Regions from separate parts of the Burkholderia sp. AU30198 genome, predicted to be linked through region 2. Evidence: riboswitches for the same ligand, from Rfam matches in the RefSeq annotation. Region 2 holds a riboswitch; the other holds the start of a gene.
What was found. A riboswitch is a leader RNA that binds a small molecule or an ion and turns the genes downstream of it on or off. The one in region 2 is predicted to bind manganese.
Positions count from the first base shown of each region.

Region 1 (15,926 bases), on a different contig from region 2:
GCCACAGCTCGACCGCGAGCAGCCGCAGGAACGACGGATCGCCGACGAGCCACAGCACGGCCGGATAAGCCGACAGCAGCGTCAGCACGGTGAACGCGATCAGCACCGGGCGGCGCCCGATGCGATCGGACAACGCACCGGACAACGGCAACCACACGAGATTGGAAATCCCCACGCAGACGGTCACAACGAGCGCGTCGAGCGACGACAGGTGCAGCACTTCCTTGCCGAACGTCGGCGTATAGGCGGTGATCATGTAGAACGACACCGTCGTCATGATCACCATCCCCATGCCTGCCACCACGATGCCCCAGTTGTCGAGCATCGAACGCATGATCTCGCCCATCGTCGGACGATGGCGCTTCGCGAGGAATTCGTCGGTCTCCTTCAGCGAACGACGGATCAGGAACAGGAACGGCACGATCAGGCAGCCGATCAGGAACGGAATGCGCCAGCCCCACGCGGTCATCTCCTCGGCCGGCAGCGCACGGTTGAGCAGCACGCCGACGAACGCGGCGAACACGACGGCCACCTGCTGGCTGCCCGATTGCCACGACGTATAGAACCCCTTGTGGCCCTTCGTCGCGATCTCCGACAGATACACCGACACGCCGCCGAGTTCGACGCCCGCCGAAAAGCCCTGCAGCAGCCGGCCGAGCAGCACGAGCGCCGGCGCGAGCACGCCGATCGACGCATAGCCGGGTATCGCAGCCACCGTGAGCGTGCCGAGCGCCATCAGCCCGAGCGTCAGGATCAGCCCCTTGCGGCGGCCATGGTGGTCGATGTACGCACCGAGCACGATCGCGCCGACCGGCCGCATCAGGAAGCCCGCGCCGAACACCGACAGCGACAGCATCAGCGACGCGAATGCGTTGCCGCTCGGAAAGTAGGTTTTCGCGATGGCCGACGCGTAATAGCCGTAGACCATGAAGTCGTACATTTCCAGGAAGTTGCCGCTGACGACCCGGAACACGGTGCGGAATTTCGATTCCTGCGCGATGGCGTGTGACGCGGTAGACATGTTTTTCTCGCTCAGCTCGGATGGCGCGAATCCGCGCCGCATGGATCCGACGACACACGCGGCGCCGGGCCGGCGCGCACGGGCATCGCTGCCTGCCGGCGGCGCGCCGCGCAGCGACGCGCGCACCGGCATGGTTCGCGCATCATGCCACGCCAACCCGACATTTGCCTTGTGTCGCCCCTGCCGTTGCTCTCGCAGCGTTCTCCTCGTACAAGTCGTCCCGAAACGGAAGCAAAAATCAGATTGATCTGATCGACCGGCCTTCGCCGGCTGACCACAATGTCTCGATTTGCAACGACAGTTCCGCGCCGCACCGGTACGGTTGCCCGTGTCGCGTGGCGCACCGCCCTATGACCCCATCGCACCTCGTCCCCGTTGCAGGCGTGCTCGCCCGCCCACGCGTCGCTCCGCTCGATCACGTGCCGTCGTTCGGCCGCGACTGGATCTTTCGCGACGCACCCGGTACGCAGCCCGGCAAGCACTGCGTCGCGACACTGGCGACGTCCTGCATCGACGTGGACCGGCCGCACCGCGCGTGCCACTGGGAGCCGCTGCCCATCGCAGTGCCCGCCCCGATTTCCGCCGGGTCGCCGGTTGCGCTGCCTGCCGCCGCCGGCCGGCGCTCCCGCCGTATCGCCGGCGGCGCTCGCGACCGGCGTGCGAGGTACGCGCTCTGCTGGAGCATCGGCGCGCTCGGCATCATCGGCTGGCTGATCGCCACGCATGAACCCATTGCAGGACTCGGGCTCGCCTACGCAATTCAAACGGCCGACGGCGCACCCGATCACGCGACGTCGTCGTCCGGCACCGTGCGGGTCGCGACGGTTCAGCCGCATACGTCGTCGAACGCTGCGCCGCAGCGCAAGATGGCCGCGCCTGTCGCGACAACGGCCGGATCACCGCAGGCCACGCACCACGTCACACGTCATCCGGCATCGCTTCGTCCGCAGGCAACGTCCGACATGCCGCGCCAGGCCACTGCTTCGTCGCCCCGTTCGAACGGCAAGCACGGGACAGCGGCACCGGCCCGGCGCCCGACCATGCAGCGGCTGGCTGCGCGCCCGCCGGTCCGGCGCAACACGGTCGACACCCGGGCACGCGATCGGCTCGCGACCGCGCCGCGCGCAATCGCCCATTCACGCGACACACTCGACGATCCGCTCACGCTGATCGCGATGGCAAGCGCGCTGCGCGCTACGCAGCCAGCCCGCGCAACGCACGCCCCTCCGGTCAATTTCGACTGGACGACGCAACTGTCCCACCGCCGCGTGACCGATACGCCGGACGCATTTGCACGCTGACAGCCGCGCCATAAAAAAACCCGGCGAAGCCTCGCTTCGCCGGGTTTTGCTCGTCTCTCCGCGTCCGTCTGACGAATCGTTACTTGTGCGCGGGCAGCCCCGTCTCGGTCTGCTTCTCGAGCTGTCGCACCTGCTCCTGCAGATCGCGCAGCTGCAGCTGCGCGGCCCGCTTCTCGACCTGCAGCGCCTGTGCCTGCTCCTGCGCCGACCGCTGCCGCTGCGCGACTTCGGCCTGCTGGCTGCGCGCAACGCTCAGGTCGGCCTGCAACTGCTGCGCACGATTCGCCTGCAGCGCGATCACACGCTCGAGAAACGCCTTCTGCGCCTCCAGCTCGGTACGGCGGATCTCGATATCGGCAAGTTGTACGGTCTGCTGAACGAAGTTCGCGTACACCATCTCCGCACGGCTCTTCTCCTGCGACCGGATCACGCGCCACAGGTGCTTGTCCTGGAACAGCGCGACGTAGTACGTCATCTCGTGCGGGTCGAACATCAGGCTCGCGCCGTAGCTGCCGTTGTAGGTCGTGCGCATCTCGACGATCCGGCCGTCGTGCAGCATCTGCGTCAGCTCGGCAACGTTGCCTTGCGCGGACGCATCCGTCACAGCCACGCTGGTTGCCGCGGGGTCGCCACGCAGGCTCGTGACCGCCGGACGCGTGCCGGCGGCAGGCGCGGTCGCATCGGCAGACCAGGCCGTGCCCGCTTGCGCACAGGCAGCCAGCGCAACGATCCACGTTGCGCATCGTGCAGGGGAAAAATTTCGGAAAGCCAACGTCAGACTCCGGCGAACGAATCGGGACTCGCGATTATCGTTCAAAACGAAACGGCCGCATCTCGAATTCATCGGGATGCGGCCGGCCTTCGTACGACGCGAAGCGTGCGGCTGTTACAGGCGTGTTTCGCGCGCCGCGCGCAGGAACGCATCGAGCAGCGGCGTGCAGTCGAGCAACTCCGAGCCGCCGGCACGATGGAACTCGGGGTGCCACTGCACGCCGACGACGAACGGCGAACGCCGATGGCGAATGCCTTCGATGATCCCGTCGCCGGCCGACACGGCCTCGATGTTCAGATCGCGGCCGAGATCGCGAATCGCCTGATGGTGAATCGAGTTGACGATCGCTTCACTGCGCCCGGGGAACATGCTCGCAAGCGTCGACGAATCCGGAAAGCGGATCGCGTGACGATGCTGGTCGTAATGCTCGCTCACGTGCGCATTCGCAGTCGGCACATCGGTGGCGATGTCCTGGTACAGCGAGCCGCCGAACGCGACGTTGATCAGCTGGCAGCCGCGGCACACGCCGAGGACGGGTTTGCCGGATTCGACGAACTCGTGCAGCAGCTCGAGTTCGTACATGTCGCGCACGCGATCGCCCGGCCATTCAGGGCGGGCGTCGGAGGCGGCATAGGTTTGCGGGGATACGTCTGCACCACCCTGCAGCAGCAGGCCGTCGAGATGCTTCGCGTAATCGCGCAGGCGGATGTTGCTCGGGTGAATCATGCCCTGATGGCCGACGGTCGGGATCATGAACACGAGCACATCGCGCGACATCACCCAGTGGGCGATCGACTCCTCGAGATACTGCAGCGTCTTGCCGCGCAGCCCCTTCGCGCCCGGTTCCGGATGGAAGATCCGCGCCGACACGCCGATGCGCAGCGTGCGCTGCGTGATGCGCTGGCCGGCACGGTCGAACAGCCGGCGCGCACGCGCGACCACGATCCGGCCGAACACCGACCACGGCGTGTCGCTCTGCTTCAGGTAGGCCGGCGGCGCATTCTGCGCGCTCGCGGGCGGCGGGCGCGGCGTGTCGAAGTCGGGCTGTGCGCCGAACCCCGGCGGCGGCGCGCCATGCTTCGGCGGCGCGGCAGCGGCAGCGCCATCGACGGCGGCGCCCTTGGCACCGGGCGCGCCCGGCTCGGACGCCGCCGCAACCGGCGACGCGCCGCCCGCGGCGACGTTCTGCGCGGCGGCCTGGGCTGCCGGCGCATCGGGCGCGTTCGCCGGATCGGTACGGGGAGAATCGGAAGAAACGGAGGAGGTGCCGGGCAGACCGGCCGGGGAAGGCGTGTGTTCGTTCATGACGATGGTCTGGTACGTCGCTCACGCGTATGGATAAACGAGGATTCATTATGCTTCAGCGCACGATCGAGCGGCAAACCTGCAACATCCTGTCGATATTGTTGCAAGTCGGCGGCAAACTGCGTCGGGGAGCGTTCCCGCCCGCGCGCCGGCAACGCCAATGCTTCGCGACCGGTACTGGACACCAGTGATATATCACAATAATATCCAGGCATCGTCCACGCTTCCCGATCGCCCGCGCCATGATCGCGCCCCGCCCGGCCGCCGCACCGCCCTCCGCATGAATGCCCTGACCGACGTCACCCCCAACCGCCCCGCCGCGCCGGCGGCCAGCCTCGCCGACCGCGCGTACGCGCTGATCCAGCGCGACATCACCACGATGCGCCTGAAGCCCGGCGCCGCGCTCAACGAAGCCGATCTCGTCGCGCGCACCGGTATCGGCCGCACGCCGGTGCACCAGGCCGTGCATCGGCTCGTGCTCGAAGGGCTGCTGTCCGTGATGCCGCGCAAGGGATTGATGGTGCAACCGCTGTCGCTCGACGACATCGTCGCGGTGATCGACGTGCGGCGCATCAACGAAGCGTACTGCGCGGAACTCGCCGCGCGCCATGCGACGCCCGACGATCTCGCACGCCTGGCCGCGCTGCTCGACGAAGGACAGGCCTGCGTCGACACGCACGACGTCGAGGGCATGATGGAACTCGACCGCGCGTTCCACCAGGCGATCGCCGCCGCTGCGCGCAATGCGGTCCTCGCCGAGATCCTGCGCGCGCTGCACGAGCGCTCGCTGCGCTTCTGGTTCGTTACGCTGTCCGAACCTCACCATCTCGCCGACGTCCAGCACGAGCATCGCGCACTGTTCGATCGGCTGTCCGCGCGCGACGCCGCCGGCGCGCGTGCGGCCGTCGAAAGCCATATCGATTCGTTCCGCTCCACGCTTCTTCAACATCTTCGTCCCTGAGCCGCCATGACCACTTTCACGCCCTTCCCCCCGCTCGCCCAGCTCGCCGCCGACCTCGCCGCCGGCCGGACCACGAGCCGCGCGCTCGTCGACACCGCGCTCGACCGGATCGCCGATCCGTCGGGCCAGGGCGCGGTCGTCTTCACCGAAGTCGATGCCGACAACGCCCGCGCGGCCGCCGACGCGCATGACCGGCTGCGCGCCGCCGGCACCGTGCTGTCACCGCTCGCGGGCGTTCCCGTGTCGGTCAAGGACCTGTTCGACGTCGCGGGCCAGGTGACGCGCGCGGGTTCGCGCGTGCTCGACGGCGCGCCGGCCGCACACACCGACGCGGTCGCCGTCGCGCGGCTCAAGCGGGCGGGCGCGGTGCTGGTCGGCCGCACCAACATGAGCGAGTTCGCGTTCTCGGGCCTCGGGCTGAATCCGCACTTCGGCCATCCGCGCTCGCCGTACCACCGCGACGTGCCGGGCGACGCGCGGATTTCCGGTGGCTCGTCGTCCGGCGCGGCCGCGTCCGTCGCCGACGGGATGGCCGCCGTCGCGCTCGGCACCGATACGGGCGGCTCGATCCGCATTCCCGCCGCGCTGTGCGGGCTGACGGGCTTCAAGCCGACCGCGAGCCGGATCCCGACGCAAGGCGGCGTGCCGCTGTCGACGACGCTCGACTCGTTCGGCCCGATCGGCCTGACGGTCGCCTGCTGCGCGCTCGTCGACCGGATGCTCGCGGGCCTCGAACCGCACGTGCCGGCCGCCCGGCCGCTCGAAGGCGTGCGGCTCGGCGTGCTGACGAACTACGTGACCGATGGCGTCGATGCCGACGTCGCAGCCGCGCTCGACACTGCGCTCAAGCATCTCGAAGCCGCCGGCGCGATCGTCACGGAAGTGCGCTTCCCGGCGCTCGACCGGCTGCCGGACATCAACCGCTTCGGCTTCTCGCCGATCGAGGCCTACGCGTGGCATCGCCCGCTGCTCGACAAGCACCGCGACCAGTACGACCCGCGCGTGCTCACGCGGATCCTGAAGGGCGAACCCGCGAGCGCGGCCGACTATCTCGACCTGCTCGCCGCGCGCACGGCGATGCTCGACGAAGCCGCGCACACGGTCTGGTCGCGCTTCGATGCGCTCGTCTCGCCGACGGTCCCGGTCGTGCCGCCGCGCATCGCCGAACTCGAAGCGGACGACGCCGCGTTCACGCGCACCAACGCGCTGATCCTGCGCAACCCGAGCGCGTTCAACTTCCTCGACGCGTGCGCGCTGTCGCTGCCCTGCCATCCGCGCGACGCGGCACCGGTCGGGCTGATGCTCGCGGCCGCACCGCATCGCGACGACGCGCTGCTCGCGATCGGCCAGGCGGTCGAGGCCGTGCTGAACACGATCCGCTGACCGCGGCCAACCGACCGCCGGCGGACTCGGCGCGTGGTGCGGCAGGTTGCCGCACGCGCGCTGTCAGTTTCGTGCCAGACCGTTCGCGCTAAAATCGCGCGATTGTTTTCCGGACCGACCCAAGAGGAACCCCGCCGACATGAACGACTACACGCTCGCCATCCGCCGCGAACGCCGCCTGCTGATGCTGCTCGGATGGGTGTGCATCGCCCTGCTGGCCGGTGCGCTCTATCTGCAGTACGTGAAGAACGAAGATCCGTGCCCGCTGTGCATCATCCAGCGCTACTTCTTCTGCGCGATCGGGATCTTCGCGTTCCTGGCCGCCGGGATCCGCAACTGGCGCGGCGTCTGGGTGCTCGAACTGCTGATCGCGATCGCCGCGGCCGGCGGTGTCGGCACGGCCGCCCGACATCTGTCGATCCAGATGAATCCGGGCTTCAGCTGCGGCTTCGACACGCTGCAGCCGATCGTCGACAGCCTGCCGCCCGCGCAGTGGTTCCCCGGCATGTTCAAGGTCGCCGGGCTGTGCGAGACCGTCTATCCGCCGATCTTCGGCATCCTGCTGCCGGGCTGGGCACTGATCGGCTTCGCAGTGATCCTGATCGCGGTCGTCGCGAGCCTCTGGCGCCATCGCCGCAAGCTCGTGGCCTGACCGGCCGGTTTCAACCGGCCTGCGCGCGGCCCGCTCGCCCGGGCCGCACACCGCCGACCGGTGACCGGTGACCGCCGGCCCCGGAGCGCTCGCCGGCCCAACCCGGCGGGCCGCACCTGAGCAGCCGCACCGGGGCGGCTCCACCTAGGTGGCCCCGCCTGGCCGGTCCCGCGTAAACACCTACTCCGCCGCCGCCCTGCGATCCGGGTGAGCGCACATCGCGCGACTTCCGCGCCCAAGCCCCGCCACGCCTGCGTTTCGGCCCGACGTGCACGCATCGGCGCCCCGATCCCGCGCGGCGGGCCTATGATCGACATGATCGCCGCCTGATAGCCCGGATCACCGCCCCGCGATGTTCCCGTCGCGTTGCGGTGCTATCTTCGGGACTGGATGGCGATCTACGTGCGCGAGGCCAGGCGGTCTCACCACCCCTGCGTAACGCGCGCCCGATCCGCAATGTCGACTGGATTCATCATGACAACGCACACCATCCGCATCCATCACCCTCATGGCGTCCGCGCATCCGGCGGTGCCGTCCGCACGCGCCGTCCGCGCGCTGCCGCCGCACCGCATCGGCCATGCGGCCGGCCCGCCCCGCTCCCGTCCGTCATCGTTGCCGCCACGCTCGCCAGCCCGCGCCGCGTGTCGTGCCGCGTCGTCCAGAACGGAGCGTGCTGATGGAAGCCTGGCTCGGCGATCTGCAGCAACTGCTCGCGCACGGCGAAGCGGCCGTGCTCGTGACGGTCGCGCACACCGACGGCTCCGCGCCGCGCGAAGCGGGCACCAAGATGCTCGTCACGCGCGACACGGCGCGCCACACGATCGGCGGCGGTCATCTGGAATGGAAGGCGATCGAGATCGCGCGGCATCTGCTGAAGGATGGCGCGCACGTGCCGCATGCCCGCCGGCTCGAGCGGCTGGCGCTCGGCCCGAGCCTCGGCCAGTGCTGCGGCGGCGCCGTGGTGCTCGCGTTCGAGCGGCTCGATGTGGGCGATCTCGGCTGGATCATGTCGCTCGCGAAGCGAGTCGCGGCCGGCGCCGCGACCGTCCGTAGCGTATCATTCGGCCCCTCGCCGGGCGCGCCGCTGTTGAGCGAGCCCGAATCGGAAGCCGCGCGTGCCGACTGCCTGCTGTGGGAAACCGGCGGCGTGTCGCTGATGACCGAAACGATCGCACCGTATGCGTTCCCCGTCGTGCTGTTCGGCGCCGGGCACATCGGCACCGCGCTCGTGAAGGTGCTGGCGACGCTGCCGTGCCACGTGCGCTGGATCGACGGGCCCGATGCGGCGTTCCCTCCGGCCGATGCGCTCGCCGGCATCGGCAACCTCGCGATCGAAGCGGCCGCTGCCCCGGCCGATGCAGTCGACGCAGCACCGCCGCAGTCCTACTTCGTCGTGATGACGCACGACCACGCACTCGATTTCGTGCTGGCCGAGCGCATCCTGCGGCGCGGCGACTATGCGTACTTCGGGATGACCGGTTCGCACGCGAAACGCGTGCAGTTCGATCACCGCCTCGCCGCGATCGGCATCGACCCGGCCCAGGTCGCGCGGATGCGCTGCCCGATCGGTGTCGAAGGCATCATCGACAAGGCACCCGAAGTGATCGCGATCTCGGTGGCTGCGCAATTGCTGCAGGCCGTCGAGGCAAACGCGAATGCGTCCGCGCAGGCTTCCCCTACCTACTGACCGACCAAGAACGACGCCATGACCCCGACATTCAAGGACAAGATTGCCCGCGCGCCGAAAGCGGAGCTGCACATCCATATCGAAGGCTCGCTCGAGCCCGAACTGATTTTTGCGCTCGCGCAGCGCAACGGCGTGAAGCTCGCGTACGACTCGATCGACGCGCTGCGCGCCGCATACGCGTTCACCGACCTGCAGTCGTTCCTCGACATCTATTACGCAGGCGCGAGCGTGCTGCTGACCGATCAGGATTTCTACGACATGACGGCCGCGTACTGCGAACGCGCGCTCGCCGACAACGTCGTCCATACCGAGCTGTTCTTCGATCCGCAGACGCACACCGAGCGTGGCGTGCCGATCGAGACGGTGGTCGCAGGCATCGAGCGCGCACTCACCGATGCCGAACAACGCGGGCTGTCGAGCAAGCTGATTCTGTGCTTCCTGCGCCACCTGTCCGAAGAGGACGCGCTCGCGACGTTCGAATCCGCGCTGCCGCTGTTCGAGCGCTATCGCCATCGCCTGATTGGCGTCGGCCTCGACTCGTCCGAGCTCGGCCATCCGCCGACCAAGTTTGCGCGCGTGTTCGAGAAGGCGCGCGCACTCGGGCTGAAGCTCGTCGCGCACGCGGGCGAGGAAGGCCCGCCCGCGTACATCTACGAAGCGCTCGACGTGCTGAAGGTCGACCGGATCGACCACGGCGTGCGCAGCATCGAGGACGCGGCACTCGTCGAGCGCCTCGCGAAAACGCGCACGGCGCTCACCGTGTGCCCGTTGTCGAACCTGAAGCTGTGCGTGTTCGACGACATGGCGAAGCACACGCTGAAGGCGCTGCTCGATCGCGGCGTCGCGGTGACGATCAACTCCGACGATCCGGCCTACTTCGGCGGCTACGTCAATGAAAACTACTTCGCGACGGCCGAAGGGCTGCAACTCACGGATGCCGAAGTCCACGCGGTGATCCGCAACGGCTTCGAGGCGTCGTTCATCGAACCGGCGCAGCGCGACGCACTGTACGCGCGCCTCGACGCGTACTGGCAGGCCGCGTGACGGCCGGCATCGAGGAACGCTAGACAGATGAAACACGGCAACGGCATCCGCTTCGCGACCACCGGTTCGGCCTTGCGCCGGGCCGGTCGCCTGCGTGCGCGCGTGGCGACGGCTCTGTCCGTCGTCGCTCGCTCGTGCCTGCCGTCGCGGTTTGCCGTCGCGTTCGCGCCCCCGTCGGTCGCAAGCACGACGGCTGCGAGGCCCGCCGGCAACCACTCGCTGGCGGCTTCGGCCGCCACGTTCGCCCGCGCCATCGCATCCGGACGTGCGGCACGCAGCGTGCCGCACCCGCTCGCGAAGCACCGCCCCGCCCCCGTGCGGCGTCGCTCGTTTTCTTCTGTTCGCCTTACCTTGATGCAGGACCATTCGTCATGACGCAAACCGCTTTCCGTTCCCAACTGCTGACCTTCAACGGCGACCCGGCGCAATCGAGCCAGGCCGCGAACCATGAGACCGACGGCCTCCTGATCGTCGACGACGGCAAGGTCGTCGCGGCCGGCCCGTACGCGCAGCTCGCCGCGACGCTCGCGCGCGACGCGATCGTCCATGACCTGCGCGACAAGCTGATCGTGCCCGGCTTCATCGACACGCACATCCACTACCCGCAGACGGACATGATCGCGTCGCCGGCACCGGGCCTGCTGCCGTGGCTGGACAAGTACACGTTCCCGACCGAGCGCCAGTTCGGCGATCCGGAACATGCGCGCGAAGTCGCCGACTTCTTCGTCGACGAGCTGCTCGCGTGCGGCACGACGAGCGCGCTCGTCTACTGCACGGTGCACAAGCAGTCGGCCGATGCGCTGTTCGCGGCGAGCGACGCGCGCGACCTGCGGATGATCGCGGGCAAGGTGCTGATGGACCGCAACTGCCCCGAATTCCTGCGCGATACCGCGCAATCGGGTTATGACGACAGCGCCGAGCTGATCGGCCGCTGGCACGGCAAGGGCCGCCAGATGTACGCGCTCACGCCGCGCTTCGCGCCGACGTCGACCGAGGCGCAGCTCGAGGCGTGCAGCGAACTCGCGCGCCGCCATCCGGACGTATTCGTGCAGAGCCACGTCGCGGAAAACGTCGACGAGGTGAAATGGGTGGCCGAGCTGTTCCCCGGCCATCGCAGCTACCTCGACATTTACGACCGCTACGGGCTGCTGCGTCCGCGCGCGGTGTACGGCCACTGCATCCACCTCGACGACGAGGACCGCCGCCGGATGGCCGAGACGCGCACCGTCGTCGCGCACTGCCCGACGTCGAACTTCTTCCTCGGCAGCGGGCTGTTCGATTTCGACAAGGCCGGCGAATACGACGTGCCCGTCACGCTCGCGACCGACGTCGGCGGCGGCACGTCGTTCTCGATGCTGCAGACGATGAACGAAGCGCACAAGGTCGCGCGGCTGTCGGGCCACCACCTGACCGCGACGCGGATGTTCTGGCTCGCGACGGCCGGCGCCGCGCAGGCACTCGACCTCGCCGATACGGTCGGCACGCTCGCGCCGCGTACCGAAGCCGACTTCGTCGTGCTCGATCCGCGGGCCACGCCGCTGCTCGCACGCCGCACGAAACGCGCGGACTCGCTCGAGGAACTGCTGTTCGCGTTCGCGCTGCTCGGCGACGACCGCGCGGTGTACCGCACCTATGCGGCCGGCAAACTCGTCCACGAGCGCGGTGCGGCACGCCGCCCCGCCGCGTAACGGCCTGCCCGGAGGCTCGTCCCGGCACGCGCGCGCATCCGCCGCCGCGCCTGCCGGGCCGCCGAAGATTGCCGTATCCCGATCCCGCCCCGACGCCGGGCGCCGCGCCGCCTGACCGCTTTCCCGCGCGCGACGCGCCGTGCTAGAATTCGCCGCTCATTGGGGAGTAGCCGCTCCGCTCGATGTCCCGCGCCCCCGGCGCGCATCGTGACGGAGGCGTCCGTCAACAGACTTGGCCGTATGGCCATGGCGGACGCAGCCACCTAGGCCTGGCGAGACCGATGGTTCACAGTGCGCCGCATCAGGGCCCGGCGCGCCGTGGATCGTCGCTCGCACGCACAACACCGGCCCGTGGAACCCCATCCGTGTCCCAAGCCTTCCTGATCTCCACCGGCGCCGTCGCGCTCGCTGAAATCGGCGACAAGACCCAACTGCTTTCCCTCGTACTGGCCGCGCGCTATCGCAAGCCGATGCCGATCATTCTTGGCGTGCTCGTCGCGACGCTCGTGAACCACGGTTTCGCCGGCGCGCTCGGCGAATGGCTCGGCGCGCTCGTCACGCCGTCGATCATGCGCTGGGCGCTCGCGTTCTCGTTCATCGCGATGGGATTGTGGATCCTCGTGCCGGACAAGCTCGATGCCGACGAAGCCAATGCCAACCGTTCGCGGCTCGGCGTGTTCGGTGCGACCCTCGTCGCGTTCTTCCTCGCGGAAATGGGCGACAAGACGCAGATCGCGACCGTCGCGCTGGCCGCGCGCTTCCAGGACTACATCGGTGTCGTGGCCGGCACGACATTCGGGATGATGCTCGCGAACGTGCCGGCGATCCTGCTCGGCGACCGCTTCGCGCACCGCCTGCCGACGAAGCTCGTGCACGGGATTGCAGCCGTGCTGTTCGTCGTGCTCGGTGCGCTCGCGCTGCTGGGCATCGGGGTCTGACGGGAAGGAAGATGGCGGGCGCGGCCGGACGGCCGCGCCGAGACTGACGCCGCGTTACTTCGCGGCGGCTGCGCCTGAAGCGGGCGCCGCCGGCACCGCTCGCTCGTTGGCGGCCGGCGCGGCCGGCCCGCCGCGCTTGTCGACCGGCAGCCGCACCGTGCGGACCGCGCCGTTCGCCAGCGGGAAATCGGCGAGCGCGCTGCGCGCGAGGAACGGCATTGCATACAGCAGCGCGCCGTTGTCGCCGGTCGTGCGCGCGGTCACGTTGTAGACCTCCTTGCCCGTCGCGCGCTCGGTAATGCGAATGCCGAGCGTGTAGTCGAACACCTGATAGGTCTGCGCGACATAGCCGGCCGGCATCGGCCCCCAGGGGCCCCACGGTCCCCACGGCCCGCCCCGCCAGTACGGCCCCGGGCCGGCGAACCACGGATCGTAGTAGACCGGCTGCGGCACGGTAACGAGATCGCTGCCGACCCCGTACGTCAGCCCGACGAGATAGCGGGCCTGCGCGGCCGGCGCCTGCCGGAACGCATACGTGGACAGTTCGTTCGCGACGATCGGTTCATAGGTCGACTGCTCGATGCTGTGCTTCTGCGCATCGCTGCGCGTGAACGCATAGGTGCGTGTCGCGTCGCTGCCGCTCCAGTCGGAGAAGGCCGTGACCTGGGTCGTCACGTAGCTGGTACAGCCGGTCAGCAGCGCCACGCACAGCACCGCCGCCCAGCCCGCACCGCGTTGAATCCAATCGCGTTTCATGTTGATCCTCTTCGATCCGTCACCCGTTCGTCGCACCGCGCGAACCGTAACGGGATGCCGATAATACGCGGACTCCCGGAACCGGTAAAAAGTTCGCCCGGCACGCGGCCGCAAGCCTTTGTACAATGGCCCGGTTCGCCCGGCCCGTGCCGCGGGCGCGTCCCCCACTCCACCGATCTCGACGACCATGTCCGACAACGCCTCCTCCACCGTGATCCGCCGCGCCGACTACACGCCGCCGGCCTTCCTCATCGATTCCGTTGCGCTCGAATTCGATCTCGCGCCGGCCCGTACGATCGTCAGGAATACGATGCGCGTGCGCCGCAATCCGGACGCCGCGCCCGCGCCGCACCTGGAGCTGATGGGCGAAGCGCTCGAATTCGTCGGCGCATGGCTGGATGGCACGCCGCATGGCGCCGTGCGTGCGCACGAACACGGGCTGACCGTCGAGAACGTCCCCGACGCTTTCGAGCTGACGCTCGAAAGCGCCTGCGCACCCGACCAGAATACGACGCTGTCGGGCCTCTATGTGTCGAGCGGCAACTTCTTCACGCAATGCGAAGCCGAAGGTTTCCGCCGCATCACCTACTTCCTCGACCGCCCGGACGTGATGGCGTCGTACACGGTGACGCTGCGCGCCGACCAGGCCGCCTACCCGGTGCTGCTGTCGAACGGCAACCTCGTCGATTCCGGCGACCTGCCCGACGGCCGCCACTTCGCGAAGTGGGAAGACCCGTTCCGCAAGCCGAGCTACCTGTTCGCGCTGGTCGCGGGCAAGCTCGTCGCAATCGAGGAAAAGATCACGACCGGCTCGGGCAAGGAAAAGCTGCTGCAGGTGTGGGTCGAGCCGGCCGATCTCGACAAGACGCGTCATGCAATGGATTCGCTGATCCACTCGATTCGCTGGGACGAGAAGCGCTTCGGCCTCGAGCTCGATCTCGACCGCTTCATGATCGTCGCGGTCGGCGACTTCAACATGGGCGCGATGGAAAACAAGGGGCTCAACATCTTCAACACGAAGTACGTGCTGGCGAACCCCGAGACCGCGACCGACACCGACTTCGCGAACATCGAATCGGTGGTCGGCCACGAGTACTTCCACAACTGGACCGGCAACCGCGTGACCTGCCGCGACTGGTTCCAGCTGAGCCTGAAGGAAGGCCTGACGGTGTTCCGCGACCAGGAATTCTCGGCCGACATGGCCGCGGGCGACGCCATCGAATCGGCGGCCCGCGCGGTCAAGCGCATCGAGGACGTGCGCGTGCTGCGCCAGCTGCAGTTCGCCGAGGATGCGGGCCCGATGGCCCACCCGGTGCGCCCGGAGAGCTACGTCGAGATCAACAACTTCTACACGATGACCGTCTACGAGAAAGGTTCGGAAGTCGTGCGGATGTACCAGACGCTGTTCGGCCGTGACGGCTTCCGCAAGGGGATGGACCTGTACTTCAAGCGCCACGACGGGCACGCGGTGACCTGCGACGACTTCCGTCACGCGATGGCCGACGCGAACGGGCGCGACCTCGCGCAGTTCGAGCGCTGGTACAGCCAGGCCGGCACGCCGCGCGTGTCGGTGCGCACCGCGTACGATGCAGCCGCGCGCCGTTATACCGTCACGCTCGCGCAGGGTTACGGCGACGCATCGCCGGCCGCGCGCGAAACGCAGCAAGGGCCGCTGCTGATTCCGTTCGCGATCGGCCTGATCGGCCGCGACGGCCGCGACCTGCCGCTGCATCTCGACGGCGAAGCCGCCGCCGCAGGCACGACGCGCGTGCTCGACTTCACCGACACCGAGCAGACCTTCACGTTCGTCGACGTGCCGGAACAACCGCTGCCGTCGCTGCTGCGCAACTTCTCGTCGCCGGTGATCGTCGAGTACGACTACAGCGACGACGACCTCGCGTTCCTGCTCGCGCACGACAGCGATCCGTTCAACCGCTGGGAAGCCGGCCAGCGCCTCGCGACGCGCGCGCTGCTGACGCTCGCCGCGCGTGCGGCCGCGAACGAGCCGCTCACGCTCGGCGAGAACTTCGTCGCCGCATTCCGCCGCGTGCTGACCGACGCGACGCTGTCGCCGGCGTTCCGCGAACTCGCGCTGACGCTGCCGTCGGAAACCTACCTCGCCGACCAGATGGCGGAAGCCGATCCGGCCGCCGTCCATCGCGCGCGCCAGTTCGTGCGCCGTCAGCTCGCCACCGCGCTGCGCGCGGAATGGCTCGCCGCATACGAGCAGCACCAGACGCCCGGCGCCTACGAACCGACGCCGGAGGCCTCCGGCCGCCGCGCGCTGAAGAGCCTCGCACTCGCGTATCTCGCCGAGCTCGAGGATCCGGCCGATGCCGTGCGCCTCGCGACCGCGCAATACGACGCGGCGAACAACATGACCGATCGCGCAGCTGCCCTCGGCGCGCTGCTGTCCG
Region 1 covers NZ_JAIZSA010000018.1:161,078-177,003, forward strand. The annotation lists gene LGN19_RS31530 (MFS transporter) at 1-1,021, opposite strand, end outside; gene LGN19_RS31535 (hypothetical protein) at 1,042-2,322, shown strand; gene LGN19_RS31540 (DUF2968 domain-containing protein) at 2,402-3,094, opposite strand; gene LGN19_RS31545 (gamma-glutamyl-gamma-aminobutyrate hydrolase family protein) at 3,209-4,399, opposite strand; gene LGN19_RS31550 (GntR family transcriptional regulator) at 4,680-5,360, shown strand; gene LGN19_RS31555 (amidase) at 5,367-6,743, shown strand; gene LGN19_RS31560 (disulfide bond formation protein B) at 6,883-7,395, shown strand; gene xdhC (xanthine dehydrogenase accessory protein XdhC) at 8,073-9,083, shown strand; gene LGN19_RS31570 (adenosine deaminase) at 9,102-10,127, shown strand; gene LGN19_RS31575 (hypothetical protein) at 10,155-10,502, shown strand; gene guaD (guanine deaminase) at 10,499-11,815, shown strand; yybP-ykoY riboswitch at 11,965-12,102, shown strand; gene LGN19_RS31585 (TMEM165/GDT1 family protein) at 12,181-12,753, shown strand; gene LGN19_RS31590 (DUF4136 domain-containing protein) at 12,808-13,509, opposite strand; gene pepN (aminopeptidase N) at 13,697-15,926, shown strand, end outside.
Region 1: linked by a shared signal. The riboswitch ahead of LGN19_RS31585 (TMEM165/GDT1 family protein) and the one ahead of LGN19_RS28760 (sodium:calcium antiporter) in region 2 are both predicted to bind manganese.

Region 2 (15,926 bases):
GGCGAAGGACGCGATGATGCTCGAGCACGCGCATGCGGGCGACAAGGTCAAGGTGCGGATCGAGAAGGTCGACGGCACGCTGACGATCGTCAAGCTGATGAAGGCGTCCTGATCCGAGGATGCGCCGGTGCATCGCCTGCCCGTGAACCGGGACGGCGGTTGCACCGGCGCCGCGCATGTCGAGCCGGAAGCGGCTCGTGCGGCGGCGTTTGACGGTGCACGACGGGTTGGATACAGGTCGGCAGGGGATCGGCTTCGATATTTAAACAATACTTGAAATATCGAAATGATGGCGCTATCCTTCGCGCCATGGACTCCAATCTCGTCGTGCGCGCGTTGGGCGCGCTTGCTCATGAAGCGCGCCTGGCCATCTTCCGCGCGCTGGTCGTGGCCGGGCCCGAAGGGCTGCCGGCCGGCGCGATCGCGCAGCAGATCGGGCTGTCGCCGTCGAGCCTGTCGTTTCATCTGAAGGATTTGTCGCACGCCGACCTGGTCACTGCGCGCCAGGAAGGCCGGTTCATCTACTACGCGGCGAATTTCGAATCGATGAGCGGGCTCATCGGGTTCCTGACCGAGAACTGCTGCGCCGGCGCTGCCTGTGGCGTACCGGCCGCGCCCGATTGCTGCGGTGATCGCACATGACCGGCTCGAACGTTGCCCCATCGCAAGCCGTGGCGGCGCAGCCCGCCATCGGCTTCTTCGAGCGCTACCTGACCGTGTGGGTAGCGCTGTGCATCGTGCTCGGCATCGCGCTGGGCCTGGCGCTGCCGGAACTCTTTCAGCACATCGGCCGCATGGAATACGCACAGGTCAACCTGCCCGTCGGGCTGTTGATCTGGGTGATGATCGTGCCGATGCTCGTCAAGGTCGACTTCGGCGCGTTGCATGAGGTTCGGCAGCACGTGCGGGGAATCGGCGTCACGCTCGTCGTGAACTGGCTCGTCAAGCCGTTTTCGATGGCGTTGCTCGGCTGGCTGTTCATCCGGCAGCTGTTCGCGCCGATGCTGCCCGCCGACCAGATCGACAGCTATATCGCCGGCCTGATCCTGCTGGCCGCCGCGCCATGCACGGCGATGGTGTTTGTATGGAGCCGGCTGACGGGCGGCGATCCGCTGTTCACGCTGTCGCAGGTCGCGCTCAACGACAGCATCATGGTGATCGCGTTCGCGCCGCTGGTCGGCCTGTTGCTGGGGATGTCCGCGATCACGGTGCCGTGGGCGACGCTGCTCACGTCCGTCGTGCTTTACATCGTCGTCCCGGTGATCCTCGCGCAAGCGTGGCGCAGGCTGTTGCTCGCCAGGGGGCAGGCGGCGTTCGACCGCGCGATGGCGAAGATCGGCCCGTGGTCCATCGCCGCGCTGCTGGCCACGCTGGTGCTGCTGTTCGCGTTCCAGGGCGAGGCGATCCTGAAGCAGCCGCTGGTGATCGCGCTGCTCGCGGTGCCGATCCTGATCCAGGTGTTCTTCAACGCGGCGCTCGCGTACGGGCTCAATCGCGTCGTCGGCGAGAAACACAGCATCGCTTGCCCTTCGGCGTTGATCGGTGCGTCCAATTTCTTCGAGCTTGCAGTCGCGGCTGCCATCAGCCTGTTCGGCTTCCACTCCGGCGCGGCGCTTGCAACCGTCGTCGGCGTGCTGATCGAAGTGCCGGTCATGCTGCTCGTCGTGCGTGTCGTCAACCGGTCGAAGGGCTGGTACGAGCGCGCGTGAAATCATTCAGGAATCCGGATATGACCGACATCACGATCTATCACAACCCCGATTGCGGCACGTCGCGCAATACGCTGGCCCTGATTCGCAACTCGGGCGTCGAGCCTCGCGTCGTGCTTTATCTGGAAACGCCGCCGAGCCAGGATGAATTGCGCGCGCTGATCGCTGCGATGGGCATCCCCGTGCGCGACGTGATGCGTCGCAAGGGGACACCGTATGAAGCGCTCGATCTCGACAATCCGAAATGGAGCGACGACGACCTGATCGGCTTCATGGTCGCCCATCCGATCCTGATCAATCGCCCGATCGTCGTGACGCCACTCGGCACGCGGCTGTGCCGCCCGTCCGAGCAGGTGCTCGATATCCTGCCCGATCCGCAGCAACGGCCGTTTGCGAAGGAAGACGGCGAAATCGTGATCGATGCGGAGGGCAAGCGTGTCTGACAGCCTGAACGCTCTGCCGCAACTCGATGCCACGCTTTTCAGCGTACCGGACGCGAGCCGGCTGCAGCCCGCGCAACCGTCGACGCATCCGCCTCGAATCGTGCTTCTCTACGGGTCATTGCGCACGCGCTCGTTCAGCCGGCTGCTGGTCGAGGAGGCGGCGCGGCTGCTGACGGCCATGGGCGCCGAAGCAAGGATTTTCAATCCGGCCGGCTTGCCGCTGCCCGACGATGCGCCGGAGCACCACCCGAAAGTGGCGGAGCTGCGCGAGCTCGTGCAATGGTCGGAGGGCATGGTGTGGTGCTCGCCCGAGCGGCACGGCGCGATGACCGGCGTGATGAAATCGCAGATCGACTGGATTCCGTTGTCGGTCGGCGCGATACGGCCGACGCAGGGCAAGACGCTGGCGGTCATGCAGGTCAGCGGCGGATCGCAATCGTTCAATGCGGTCAACCAGATGCGGGTGCTCGGGCGCTGGATGCGCATGCTGACCATTCCGAACCAGTCGTCCGTTGCGAAGGCGTTCATGGAATTCGGCGACGACGACAGGATGAAACCGTCCGCGTATTTCGATCGGGTCGTCGACGTCATGGAGGAACTGGTCAAGTTCACGCTGCTGACGCGCGACGTCGGCGTGTATCTGACGGACCGCTACAGCGAGCGCAAGGAAAGCGCCGAACAACTGTCGCAGCGCGTGAACCAGACGCGCATCTGAATCGCTCGGGGGCGGGCGGCGCGGTGGTGCATCGTTCGCGCCGGGGCAGCGGCGTCGTGCCCGGCGCGTCCGGTGAGCAAGATCAGCGCGCCAGCGTGAGGAACAGATACCCCGCATAACCCGCCCCGTTCGCCAGCAACGCCCAGATCGCGAGCCCGCGCGTGCGCGCATTGAAGCGCAGCCACGCCGCCGCCGTGAGCGTGATGATCACGCCGGTCAGCACTTCGGGGCGCGGCTCCCACGGCGTCAGCATGATGCCAATCGCCGGCAGCAGCGTGCCCTGGAACACCATCGCGCCGGTGATGTTGCCGAACGCGAGCGTGTCCTTCTTGCGGCGGATCCACAGCACGCTGTTGACCTTCTCCGGCAATTCCGTCGCGATCGGCACGATGATCAGCGACAGCAGCAGTGCCGATACGCCGAGTACGTGCGACACGCCCTCCACGCCGTGAATGAAGCCCTTCGCCCCGCCGACCAGCAGCGCGAGGCCGATGAGCAACTGCAGCGCGATCGTCGCGAGGTTGGTCGGCAGGCCCGTGCGTGACAGGAACATCTTGTGTGGCGCTTCGGTGCCGTGCCCGGCATCGACGAGCTGGTTCGACGCACGGAACGTCATCACGACGTACATCACGTAGATGCCGACCAGCATCGCCGCGAGCAGCACGCGCACGGCCCAGTTGTGATGCGGGACGAACATCGCGGCGGTGGCCAGCGAGAACGCGGCGAGGAAGTAGTTCAGGTCGCGCACGAAGCCCGTGCGTTCGGGCGCGATCGTACCGCGCAGTCCGCGCGAGCGGATCACGGCGAGCGTCATCAGGAAGGTGGTGAGCGTCGCGAGCATCAGCGGTGCGCCGAGAATCGCGCCGACACCGATCTCCTCGTTCACGGCCTGGTTCGCCGTGCCGCCGGCCAGTGCGAGCAGCGGCACCATCGTTTCGGGCAGCGCGGTGCCGACGGCCGCGAACAGCGACCCGGTGACGCCTTCGGAAATCTTCAGGCGTTCGCCGAGATGTTCGAGCGCATTGGTGAAGACCTCGGCGGCGATGAGGATGACGACCAGCATGAACGCCAGTTCGATGAACATGAAGGTCATGCGGCACCTCCGCGGGCATGCGCGCGGACGGCGGCGGAACGCGGGGAAAAGGCGGTGGGGAACATGGGGACTCCGTGGTCGGACGCTGACGAACCATGGCGCATCCGACGACGTCCGACCAGGAACGACGTGATGCGCCCATGGTCTCGCCAAGCCGATCAGGCTGAACGCGCCACGGCCGCAGGCCGAGTGTGTTGACGCGTTCGCTTTCCGGGACGGAAAGCAGGCTACTCCCCAAAGACGAAGGGCAGTCTAGCCGAGCAGATTTCTTTCGACAAGCCTTCATCTCAAAAAAATATACCCCTCTCCCCTATAGGGGAAGCCTTCGGGATATATACTCCCCCTCCCTATGCAGGAGTCCGTCATCGATGAGTCATACCGTTCGTGAAAAACAGAAGTTGCTGAACCGAGTGCGCCGTATCAAGGGCCAGGTCGAGGCGATCGAGCGCGCGCTCGGGGACGAGCGCGGCTGCAACGAGGTACTGCAATTGATCACGAGCTGTCGCGGCGCGATGAACGGGCTGCTGGCCGTCGTGCTGGAAGACCACATTCGCGAGCACATGGTCGATGCACACGGGCCGGATGAGCACGCAGGCAGCGCGACCGAGCAGCTGATCGACGTGGTGCACAGCTATTTCAAGTAATCGGGGCGGAACATGAGCAATTTCACGAATGACGCGTTCGGCGCGGGGCACGACCATATCTTCCTCGGCGCCGCGCACGAGCAGAACGAACGGAAGACATGGATGGTCATCGGCCTGTGCGCGGCGATGATGGTGGCCGAGATCGTCGGCGGCACGATGTTCGGATCGCTGGCGCTCGTCGCCGACGGGCTGCACATGTCGACGCACGCAGGCGCGATGCTGATCGCCGCGCTGGCCTACACCTATGCGCGCAGGCATGCCGACGATCCGCGCTTCGTGTTCGGCACCGGCAAGCTGGGCGACCTGGCCGGGTTCACGAGCGCGATCGTGCTCGCGATGATCGCGATCCTGATCGGTTACGAGGCCGTCGCGCGATTCCTGTCGCCGGTGCCCATTCATTTTGGCGAGGCGATTCCGATCGCGGTGCTCGGCCTCGCGGTCAACCTGGCGAGCGTGTGGCTGCTGAGCGGCGGCCATCACGGGCATGATCACGGCCACCATCACGGGCATGGCCATGGGCATGGACATGGGCACGCACACGACGATCACGCGGACGAAGCCATGAGGGTCTTCTCGACAGCCGGCGTGTTCGACGTATCGGTGTACGAAGACGGCGTGCCGCCGGTGTTCCGGATTGCGCCCGCAACCGGCGAATCGAGCCTCGACGGGGTGTCCGTCTCGATCACGACCATCCGTCCCGACCAGTCGCGACAGCATTTCACGATGGTCGCGCGCAACGGGTTCCTGGAATCGCGCGAGACCATTCCCGAGCCGCATGCGTTCGATGCGATCGTGACGCTGAACGGCATCGAGCACGCGCTGACGTTCGTCGAACACGATCATCACGAAGGTGCGCACGCTGCCACCACCCGCGATCACAACATCCGGTCGGCCTACGTTCACGTGATTGCCGATGCCGCAGTGTCGGTGCTGGCGATCATCGGGCTGCTGCTCGCACGTGCATTCGGCTGGGTCTGGATGGACCCTGTCGCGGGCATCATCGGCGCGCTCGTCATTGCGAACTGGTCGTACGGGCTGATGCGCGATACGGGCGGCATCCTGCTCGACGTCAACGTCGATCGCAAGCTGGCGGAGCGCGTGCGCCATGCGATCGAGGTGCTGGGCGACAAGGTCAACGACCTTCACGTGTGGCGCGTCGGCCCGGGCCACATGAGCGCGATCGTGTCGGTCGAGACCGCCGACGCGGCGCGTGACGCGCGCTTCTACCATGCGCTCGTCGCGCGCTTTGACGGCGTTTCCCACGTGACCGTCGAAGTGATGGCGCCGGCGAAGGCGGCCTGACCGTGGCCGTGAAATCGCCGTGTACCGAGCTGTGCGCGTTCGACGGTCGCACCGGATTCTGCGTGGGCTGCCTGCGCACGCGCGACGAGGCGCGCGACTGGAAGAAGATGACCGACCATCGCCGGCACCAGATACTGAACGACCGCAATCGTCGTCAAGCGAAGATCCGGCGCGAGCCGGGGGAGTGAAGGGCGCGCGGGGCAGGGGCCCGACAACTCGCGCGTGCGGTATGTCCTGCTGCGAGCGGTAGTATGACCGGCGTCCCGTGCCACGATTCGACGATCGAGAGCGACCCATGCAGACCGGATCATCGACCCGCATTCTCCGTCAGATTCCACGCAGCGTCTGGGTGCTGGGCTGCGTCAGCCTGCTGATGGACGTGTCGTCGGAAATCATCCACAGCCTGTTGCCGATGTTCCTGATGGCAGGGCTCGGCGCGAGCGCGACCGCGATCGGCGTCATCGAGGGGATCGCCGAGGCCACTGCGCCGGTCGTCAAGGTGTTCTCCGGCACGCTGAGCGACTACCTGCGCAATCGCAAATGGCTGGCGGTCGCCGGATACGGGCTCGGCGCGCTCAGCAAGCCGCTGTTCGCGATCGCGCCGACTATCGGTCTCGTCGTGACGGCGCGGATCGTCGACCGGATCGGCAAGGGGATTCGCGGCGCGCCGCGCGATGCGCTGGTGGCCGATGTCACGCCGGTTCACCTGCGCGGCGCCGCCTATGGGCTGCGGCAGTCGCTCGATACGGTGGGCGCGTTCCTCGGGCCGCTGCTGGCCGTCATCATCATGCTGGTGTGGCACGACGACTTCCGCCTCGCATTCTGGCTGGCCGTGGTCCCCGGCGTGCTGGCCGTGGCGCTGCTCGCGTTCGGTATCGACGAGCCGGCGCGTGCGCCGGGCGAGCCGCGCGTCAACCCGATCCGTCGCGATGTCGTTGCGCAACTCGGCGCCCGCTACTGGTGGGTCGTCGCCGTGGGCGCCGTGTTCGCGTTGGCCCGCTTCAGCGAGGCATTTCTGGTACTGCGCGCGATGGGTAGCGGCGTACCCGTCGCGCTCGTGCCGCTCGTGATGGTGGCGATGAACGTCGTGTACGCGTTGTCGGCCTATCCGTTCGGCAAGCTCGCCGACACGACGAGCCACACGAAGCTGATGGCGGCCGGGCTCGTGCTGTTGATGGCGGCCGATCTCGTGCTCGCACACGGCACGCACTGGGGAACCGTACTCGTCGGCGTCGCACTGTGGGGGCTCCATATGGGGATGACGCAGGGGCTGCTCGCGACGATGGTCGCGCATGCCGCGCCGGCCGAGTTGAGAGGCACGGCATTCGGCGTGTTCAACCTGGTCGGCGGTGTCGTGACGCTCGTGTCGAGTGTCGTCGCGGGCATCCTGTGGGATCGGGTGGGCGCAGCGGCGACGTTCTACGCAGGGGCCGTGTTCAGCACGGCGACCATCGTGCTGCTCGTCTGCATTCGAACGTCGTTCGGCGCCGCGCAGGATCGTTAGCCGGAGCGCAGCGAGCGGTCTAGCTGTCCGTGCCGCGCGGAAAATAAAGCGCGAACGTCGTGCGCCCGTCGCGGCTCGCGACCTCGACCTTGCCGCGATGAAGCTCCATGATCGACTTCACGATCGCGAGCCCGAGCCCCGCGTTGCGCGCCGCGCCGTGCCGCGACGAATCGATGCGGTAGAAGCGTTCGAAGATCCGTTCGACCTGTTCGGGCGGAATCGCGGCGCCACGATTAGTAACTTCGACAACCGCGTAGCTGCCTTGCGCCGAAACGGCCAGCTCGATCGTCGACGCGGCTTCCGCATGTTCGAGCGCGTTCGACGCGAGGTTGCTGACGGCGCGCCGGAACAGCGTCGCATCCGCGACGACCGGCGCTTCGCCGTGCACGTCGATGCGCACGCCGGCTTCGTCGGCCAGCGCCTGGAAATACGACGCGAGCCGGCGCAGCTCGCTGCCCGCGTCGAGTTCGGCGGTCTTCAGGTGCTGTCGCGCGTTGTCGGTGCGCGCGAGAAACAGCATGTTCTCGATCATCCGCTGCAGCCGTTCGCATTCCTCGATGTTCGAATCGATCAGCGCTTCGTATTCCTCGGTCGTGCGCGCGCGCGACAGCGTGACCTGCGACGAGCTGATCACGTTGGCGAGCGGCGTGCGCATGTCGTGCGCGAGATCGGACGAGAACTGCGACAGCCGCACGAACGCGCGTTCGAGGCGGTCGAGCATCCGGTTGACCGACGTCGCGAGTTCACGCAGCTCGACCGGGCCGCCGCGCGCGTCGAGCCGCGCGTTCAGGTTGTGTGCCTCGATGCGCGACGTCTGCCGGCCGAGGCTCTCGACCGGGCGCAGGCCGCGCGACGCGACCGCGTAGCCGAGCGCACCGACGAGCAGCGCGCCCACGGCCGCCGCGAGCCAGATGTCGACGCGATAGCTTTCGAGCAGCGAGTGGCGATCGGTCGCCGTGCGCGCAAGCGCGACCTGGATCGCATCGCCCGATGGCAGCGTGGCGCGTGCATACACGCAACGTGACGTGCCGATGCCGGGCGGCGAACAGGTGAACGGCCCGCTGGCTCTGCCGGCGGGGTGCTGCGCCGAGATGACCGACGCCAGCGTATTGCCGGCTTCGTCGGAATGCTCGACGATCGCGCGGTTCTGCGCATCGTAGATACCGAGATACACGCCCGGGTGCGACAGCAGCACCTCGTGGAACACGGCCGGATCGGCACGCAGCGCGGCGATCGATCCGCTCGCGCGCGCGAGTTGCAGGAACTGGTTGAGCTTGCCGGAGATCTCGATGTCGTCGCGCCGCGTCAGCTCGGCGGACAGCGAGCGATAGAGGTACGCGCCGGTCAGCGCGAACACGAGCGCGGCGACGACCGCGAACGCGAGTGTCAGGCGCCGCAGCAGCGAATACGAGGCCGGGCTCGCGGTCACGAGCGATCCTCGAGCACGTAGCCCATTCCGCGGATCGTGTGGATCAGCTTCTTCTCATGGGCGTTGTCGATCTTCGCGCGCAGGCGCTTGATCGCTGCATCGACGACGTTCGTGTCGCTGTCGAAATTCATGTCCCAGATCTGCGACGTGATGAAGGTGCGCGTCAGCACTTCGCCCTCGCGCTCGGCGAGCAACTGCAGCAGCGCGAATTCCTGCGCGGTCAGGTCGATGCGGGTGTCGGCGCGCCGCACGCGGCGGCGGATCAGGTCGACTTCGAGATCAGCGACATGCAGGATGTCGCGCACGTTGCGCGGCGCGCGCCGCAGCAGCGAGCGGATGCGCGCGAGGAACTCGGCATACGCGAACGGCTTGAGCAGGTAGTCGTCGGCGCCCAGTTCGAGCCCGGCGACCTTGTCCTCGATCGCCTCGCGCGCCGTGAGCAGCAGCACGGGTGTCTGCTTCTGCGCACGCAGCCGCTTGAGCACCTCGAAGCCATCCATTTCCGGCAGCATCACATCGAGCACGACGAGATCGAAATCCTCGTGCAGCGCGAGGAACAGCCCGTCCTTGCCGTTTTCCGCGACGTCGACCGTATAGCTCGCCTCCATCAGCCCTTTCCGGAGGTACGACGCCATCTTGGGTTCGTCTTCGACTATCAGTATCCGCATGGTGAGGCAGGCTGTCCGTGATTCATCCGTGATTCCAGCCGGTCAGTGTAACGCGTGAGCTTACGGCGCCGCGCGTGCGCGAAGGATGACCACCGGATGACGGAATTGTCATGAAACGCCGGTCATGTTTCGGCCATGTCGTCGTCACCGCGGCGGCGATAAGCTGCGGCCGTCTTGTCCCCGGAGCGCGCCGTCGCGGCGCCGCGCCGGCCCATCCGGTCGTTGCCTGCCTGATTCCGCATCCATGTCGTACTGGCGCAAATTCGTCCTCGTCGTGCTGCTGGCGCTGAGCCTGCCGATCCAGTCGTTCGCGACCGTGTCGATGGCATGCGCGGGCACGGGCGCAGTCGTCGCCATGCCGCACGTGGAAGGAGGGGCAAGCGCTGACGATTCGGCAGCGCCGCACGCGGTGCCGGGCGCGAACGGTGGCCAGCATAGGCATCAGCACGAGCAAGACGATCATGCGCGCCACGCCCAGCCGTGCTCCGCGTGCGCGTCCTGCTGCCTCGGCATCGGCATGGCGGATCTCTCCGCGGTGTCCGTTGCGTCGGGTATCGGTATCGCGCTCGTCTCTTTCGCGCCGACGCCGGTCGTCGTGTCGTTCCTGACCGGCGGCATCGACCGGCCGCCGCGCCGGCTTCTCGTCTAGCCCCTGCCCGCGGCTCCGACCTGCCGCGCTCTGCAAACCGTTCCGGCGGCGGCATCACGCCAGCCGGACGACTCACGACGAGACTCATTCATGCGATTGATTACTGCGGCGCTGCTTGGCGCGGCGGCCCTCGTGCCGTCGCTCGCGCCTGCGCAAACCCCGCTGCCCGATCCGGCGGATGCCGCCGCGGCGGTGCCGGATGTCACCGTGACGTCCGCATTCGACGGCTACCGGCCGTATCGGGACGACGAAGGCCCGGGCTGGAAACAACTGAACCGGGACGTGATGGAGCGGCCCGCGAAAGGACGTGCGACGGGCGGTGCGGCCGGAAACGGCACTGCGCATTCGAAGCACGGAGGCGCCGCGCCATGACGATGCTTGCGATATCGCCGAGGATCGGCGCGGCCGCTGCCGTGCTGGCGTTCCTCGCGGGCTGCACGACGTTTTCGAAGGACGGCGGGTTCGACGCGGTGTCGTCCGCCGCGTCGGAGCGCATCGGAAAAGACGCGATCGTGGTCAGGACCGACGCCGACCGCGAAGCCGTCGACAAGCGCACGAAGGAGCTGCTTGCCAAGCCGCTGTCGATGGACGACGCGGTGCAGGTCGCGCTGCTGAACAACCGTGGCCTGCAGGCGTCGTACGCGGAACTGGGGCTGTCGGAGGCCGATCTCGTGCAGGCCGGCCGGCTGCCGAACCCGCGCTTCGCGTTCAGCCGCACGCGTGCCGGCGACGGCGAGCTGACGCTCGGCCGCACGTTCTCGGCGAACGTGTTCGCGCTGCTGACGATGCCGCTCGCGACGAACATCGAACGCCGTCGCTTCGAGCAGACCAAGCTCGAAACGGCCGACGCGATGCTGAAGGCGGCAGCCGACGCACGCCGCGCATACGTCGAGGCCGTTGCCGCCGAGCAGGCCGCGAACTACGCGCAACAGGTGCGCGAGGCCGCGAGCGCGGCCGCCGAACTCGCGCTGCGCATGCGGCAGGCCGGCAACTTCAGCCGCCTCGATTACGCACGCGAACAGGCGTTCCATGCCGATGCGGTTGCGCAGCACGCGAAGGCGCGCCAGCAGGCGGTGGCCGCGCGCGAGAAGCTCACACGCGCGATGGGCCTGTGGGGCGAGCGCACGCAGTACACGCTGCCCGAGCGCTTGCCCGACCTGCCGAAAGCGCGGCCGAACCTGCCTGATCTCGAACGGTTCGCGATGAGCAACCGCTTCGACATCCAGGCTGCGAAGCTGCAGACGCAGGGCGTCGCGTCGTCGCTTGGCCTTAGCAAAGCGACACGCTTCGTCAATGCGGTCGATCTCGGCTACGTGAACAACTACGAGACCGGCAAGGGACACGAGCACGGCTACGAGATCAGCGTCGAGATTCCGCTGTTCGACTGGGGCGGCGCGAAGGTTGCGCGGGCCGAGGCCGTCTACATGCAGTCGGCGAACCGGCTCGCGAAGACCGCTATCGATGCGCGCTCCGACGTGCGCGAATCGTATGCGGCATACGTGACGAGCTACGACGTCGCGACCCACTATCGCGACGAAGTCGTGCCGCTGCGCAAGACGATCTCCGACGAGCTGCTGCTGCGCTACAACGGGATGCTCGCGAGCGTGTTCGAGCTGCTGACGGATGCGCGTGAACAGGTCGGCGCGGTCAACGGCTACATCGATGCGCTGAAGGACTACTGGCTCGCCGAAACCGATCTGCAGATGGCCGTCGGGGGCCGGTTGCCGTCGCCGGGCGCCACGCCGCGCGCGACGCAATCCCCCCAGCCCGAAGCCACTTCAAACGCCGACGCTGCGCCGCAGCCGGCGTCCACCCCCGCGGCGCAACCGGCGCCCGCGACGCAACCGCATCCGGAAGGTCATTGACATGGTGTCCCGTCGACAATTTCTCAGCGGCTCGGGTGCCGCGCTGCTGGGCGCCGCGATGGTCAGCAAGGCCGGCGCCGCATCGCTGCCCGAAGCGCCCACGATGGCGAAAGCCGCTACGCAGCCGCCGCTCGTGCCGCCGAATGGCCGCCCGTACACGCCCGTCGCGACGCTGAACGGCTGGACGCTGCCGTGGCGGATGAAGAACGGCTGGAAGGAATTCCACCTGACGGCCGAGCCCGTCGTGCGCGAGATGGCGCCCGGCATGAACGCGAACCTGTGGGGCTACAACGGCCAGTCGCCGGGCCCGACGATCGAGGCCGTCGAAGGCGACAAGGTGCGCATCTTCGTGACCAACCGGCTGCCCGAGCACACGACGATCCACTGGCACGGGCTGCGGCTGCCGAACGGGATGGACGGCGTCGGCGGCCTCACGCAGCCGCATATCCCGCCCGGCAAGACCTTCGTCTACGAGTTCCAGCTGGAAGCGCACGGCACCTTCATGTATCACCCGCACGCCGACGAGATGGTGCAGATGGCGATGGGAATGATGGGCATGTTCATCGTGCACCCGAAGGACCGCGGCACGATGCCGGTCGATCGCGATTTCGTGTTCCTGCTGTCTGCCTACGACATCGATCCGGGCAGCTACACGCCGCGCGTGAACGAGATGACCGACTTCAACATGTGGACGTTCAACTCGCGCGTGTTCCCGGGCATCGATCCGCTGCCGGTGCGCGCGGGCGACCGCGTGCGGATTCGTTTCGGCAACCTGACGATGACGAATCACCCGATCCATCTGCACGGCTACAGCTTCGAAGTCGCGGGCACCGACGGCGGCTGGATTCCGCCGGCCGCGCGCTGGCCGGAAGTGACGGCCGATGTCGCGGTGGGCCAGATGCGCGCGATCGAGTTCACCGCCGATCGTCCGGGCGACTGGGCGTTCCATTGCCACAAGTCGCATCACACGATGAATGCGATGGGCCACCAGGTGCCGAACCTGATCGGCGTGCCGCAGAAGGATCTCGCGAAGCGCATCGGCAAGCTCGTGCCCGACTACATGGCGATGGGCAGCACGGGCGGCGCGATGGGCGGCATGGAGATGCCGCTGCCCGACAACACGCTGCCGATGATGACTGGCACGGGCCCGTTCGGGCCGCTGGAGATGGGCGGCATGTTCACGGTCTGCAAGGTGCGGCAGGGGCTCGGCCGCAACGACTATCGCGATCCGGGCTGGTTCAGGCATCCGAAGGGCACCGTCGCGTACGAGTACACCGGCGAACTGCCGGACGGCTGAGCAGCAGCATGCGGCGGCTGCGCGCAGGCGGGCCGCCGGTTTCATTTCATTCACTGGGAGTCGACACGATGAAGAAGGGACTGGTTTCGATGGCAATGGGGTGTGCACTGGCGTTTTCCGCGGCGTCTTACGCGGCCGGCGACATGGCGGGCATGGACATGAGCGGTGGTGCGAAGCAGGAAGCCACGGCGCAGCAGGGAATGTCGCACGGCGAAATCCGCAAGGTCGACACGGCCGCCGGCAAGCTGACGATCAAGCACGGCCCGCTGGACAACCTCGGGATGGACGCGATGACGATGGTGTTCAAGGTGAAGGACCCGGCGATGCTGTCGCGGGTGAAGGCGGGCGACAAGATCGACTTCGTTGCCGAGGACGTGGACGGTGCGCTGACCGTCGTCGAGCTGAAGAAGCCGTGACGCGGAGCGTGACCATGAAGATCCCGAACCTCGCGCGGCTGGCCGCGTTTGCCGTGGCCGGCGCGATCGTTGCGGCCGCACCGGTTGCGGCGTCGGCGCACGGCAAGCTGGAAAGCGCCGCACCGGCCACGGGCAGCACGGTCGATACGGCGCCCGACACGTTGCGGCTCACCTTCAACGAAGACCTCGAACCGGCGTTCAGCTCGGTGAAGGTAGCGGATGCGAACGGCAATGCCGTCACGCAGGAAAAAGCGAAGGTCGATGCGGCGAACCCGCGTGTGATGACGCTCGCGATGCCGAAGCTCGCGCCCGGCGCGTACACGGTGCAGTGGGCGGCGATGACGGCCGACGCGCATCGCACGAAGGGCACCTATACGTTCAGGGTGAAGGGATGAACGACGACCTTGTCGGCCTCCTGCGGCTCGTGTCGGTGGCGATCCAGAACGCCGGGTTCGCCGTCGTCGTCGGCGCGCTGCTCGGCAGCCACTGGCTCGCGCGCGGCGCGTCGGCGTGGCAGCACGGCATCGGGCGGCGGCTCGTCGCGACGCTGCGTATCGCGTCCGTCGTATCGCTCGCCGCGAGCATCACCGCGTTCTGGGCGCATTGCGCGCTGATGAGCGAGGTGTCGTTGCTCGAAGCGGGGCCGTCCGTCCGCGCGATGCTCGCGGGTACCGGGTTCGGTCATGCGTGGCTGGCTGGTGCGGTGTTCATGCTCGTCGTCGTGGCGCTGTCGTTCGTCAGGCGCGCGAACGATACGCGCTTGCCGTTCGCGATGTGGGCCGCGCTCGCCTGCGTCGCGCTCGCACGCAGCAATGGCGGGCATCCGGTGGATGCGGGATGGTTCAGCGTGCCGGTGTGGATCGACTGGCTGCATCTGCTGGCGATCAGCGCATGGGCCGGGCTCGTGTTCGTGACGGCGTTCGACGTGATGCCACGTTTGACCGGCATGCCCGCGAGCGAACGCACGATCGGCGCATCGTTCGTGCAATCGCTGTCCGATGCGTCGACCTACGCATTGATCGTGCTGTTCGCGACCGGCGCGTACAACGGCTGGCGCGGCGTCGATACGCCCGCCAATCTGCTCGCATCGACGTACGGGCAGATCCTGCTGCTGAAGCTTGCGCTCGTGCTGATCGCGGCGGTGCTCGGTGGACACAACCGATTCTTCGGGATGCCGAATCTGCTGGCCGCGCTGAAGGATCCGGCAGCATCGATGCCGTCCAGTTCGTTGCAACGGTTCGGCACGGTGTTGCGGATCGAGGCGGTGGTGCTCGGCGGCGTGCTGATGGTCGCGGCCGTGCTCGTGTCGAGCGCGCTGCCGGGCACGGTGTAGCGCGACGGCGAGGCGCCGCGGCGGCGAAGGCATGCGGGGCAATCGTCACGGGCGCGGCCGGTTTTCATCAGACGATTTCCCCGCTTTTTCAGGCGTAAACGCGCGCTCGACGGCAATCGCAGCGCGATAACGACAATTACATCAGCCTGTCTTTCGATTACCAAAAACTGTCATTGAGCGCCGCTAAGCTTTCGCCACCCTCACAACCGGGATTCCCCGACATGCGCTCGACAATCCGTCTCATCACTCCGCTATTGCTGCTCCCGACGCTCGCCGCGCCGGTTTTCGCCGCCACCGCCGCGCCCGTCAGCCCGAACTGCGGCGGCAGCACGACGCCGATCGCCGATATCCAGGGGCCGGGCGCGCCGTCGCCGCTCGCCGGCCAGAACGTGTCGATCGAAGCCGTCGTCACCGCCGATTTCGGCGGCACGGACGGCTTTGGCGGCTTCTTCGTCCAGCAGGCCGATGCGCAGCGCCGCAACCAGCCGGGCGTGTCCGAAGGCCTGTTCGTCTACGCACCGAAAGTGCGTGCGAAAGCCGGCGACCTCGTGCACGTGACGGGCAAGGTCGAGGAAAAATACGGGCAGACGCAGCTCACGCAGTCGGGTGCGATCGCGGTGTGCGCGAACAACCAGACCGTCACGCCCGCGACGCTCACGCTGCCGGTCGACAGCCCGAACACGTTCGCCGCGTATGAAGGGATGCTCGTGCGCCTGCCGCAGACGCTGAACGTGACCGACAACTACGAGCTCGGCCGCTACGGCAGCGTGATGCTCAGCAACGGCCGCCTGCGCACGCCGACGAGCGTTGTGCCGCCCGCGCAGGCGCAGACGCAGATCGATGCGAACGCACGCAACCG
Region 2 covers NZ_JAIZSA010000015.1:177,364-193,289, reverse strand. The annotation lists gene LGN19_RS28785 (copper-binding protein) at 1-112, shown strand, start outside; gene LGN19_RS28780 (ArsR/SmtB family transcription factor) at 310-642, shown strand; gene arsB (ACR3 family arsenite efflux transporter) at 639-1,709, shown strand; gene arsC (arsenate reductase (glutaredoxin)) at 1,730-2,152, shown strand; gene arsH (arsenical resistance protein ArsH) at 2,130-2,867, shown strand; gene LGN19_RS28760 (sodium:calcium antiporter) at 2,950-3,960, opposite strand; yybP-ykoY riboswitch at 4,042-4,208, opposite strand; gene LGN19_RS28755 (metal/formaldehyde-sensitive transcriptional repressor) at 4,329-4,604, shown strand; gene dmeF (CDF family Co(II)/Ni(II) efflux transporter DmeF) at 4,617-5,906, shown strand; gene LGN19_RS28745 (DUF1289 domain-containing protein) at 5,909-6,094, shown strand; gene LGN19_RS28740 (MFS transporter) at 6,202-7,410, shown strand; gene LGN19_RS28735 (heavy metal sensor histidine kinase) at 7,430-8,839, opposite strand; gene LGN19_RS28730 (heavy metal response regulator transcription factor) at 8,836-9,507, opposite strand; gene LGN19_RS28725 (hypothetical protein) at 9,752-10,156, shown strand; gene LGN19_RS28720 (hypothetical protein) at 10,247-10,528, shown strand; gene LGN19_RS28715 (TolC family protein) at 10,525-12,021, shown strand; gene LGN19_RS28710 (multicopper oxidase family protein) at 12,023-13,318, shown strand; gene LGN19_RS28705 (copper-binding protein) at 13,387-13,734, shown strand; gene copC (copper homeostasis periplasmic binding protein CopC) at 13,749-14,129, shown strand; gene LGN19_RS28695 (copper resistance D family protein) at 14,126-15,067, shown strand; gene LGN19_RS28690 (ExeM/NucH family extracellular endonuclease) at 15,289-15,926, shown strand, end outside.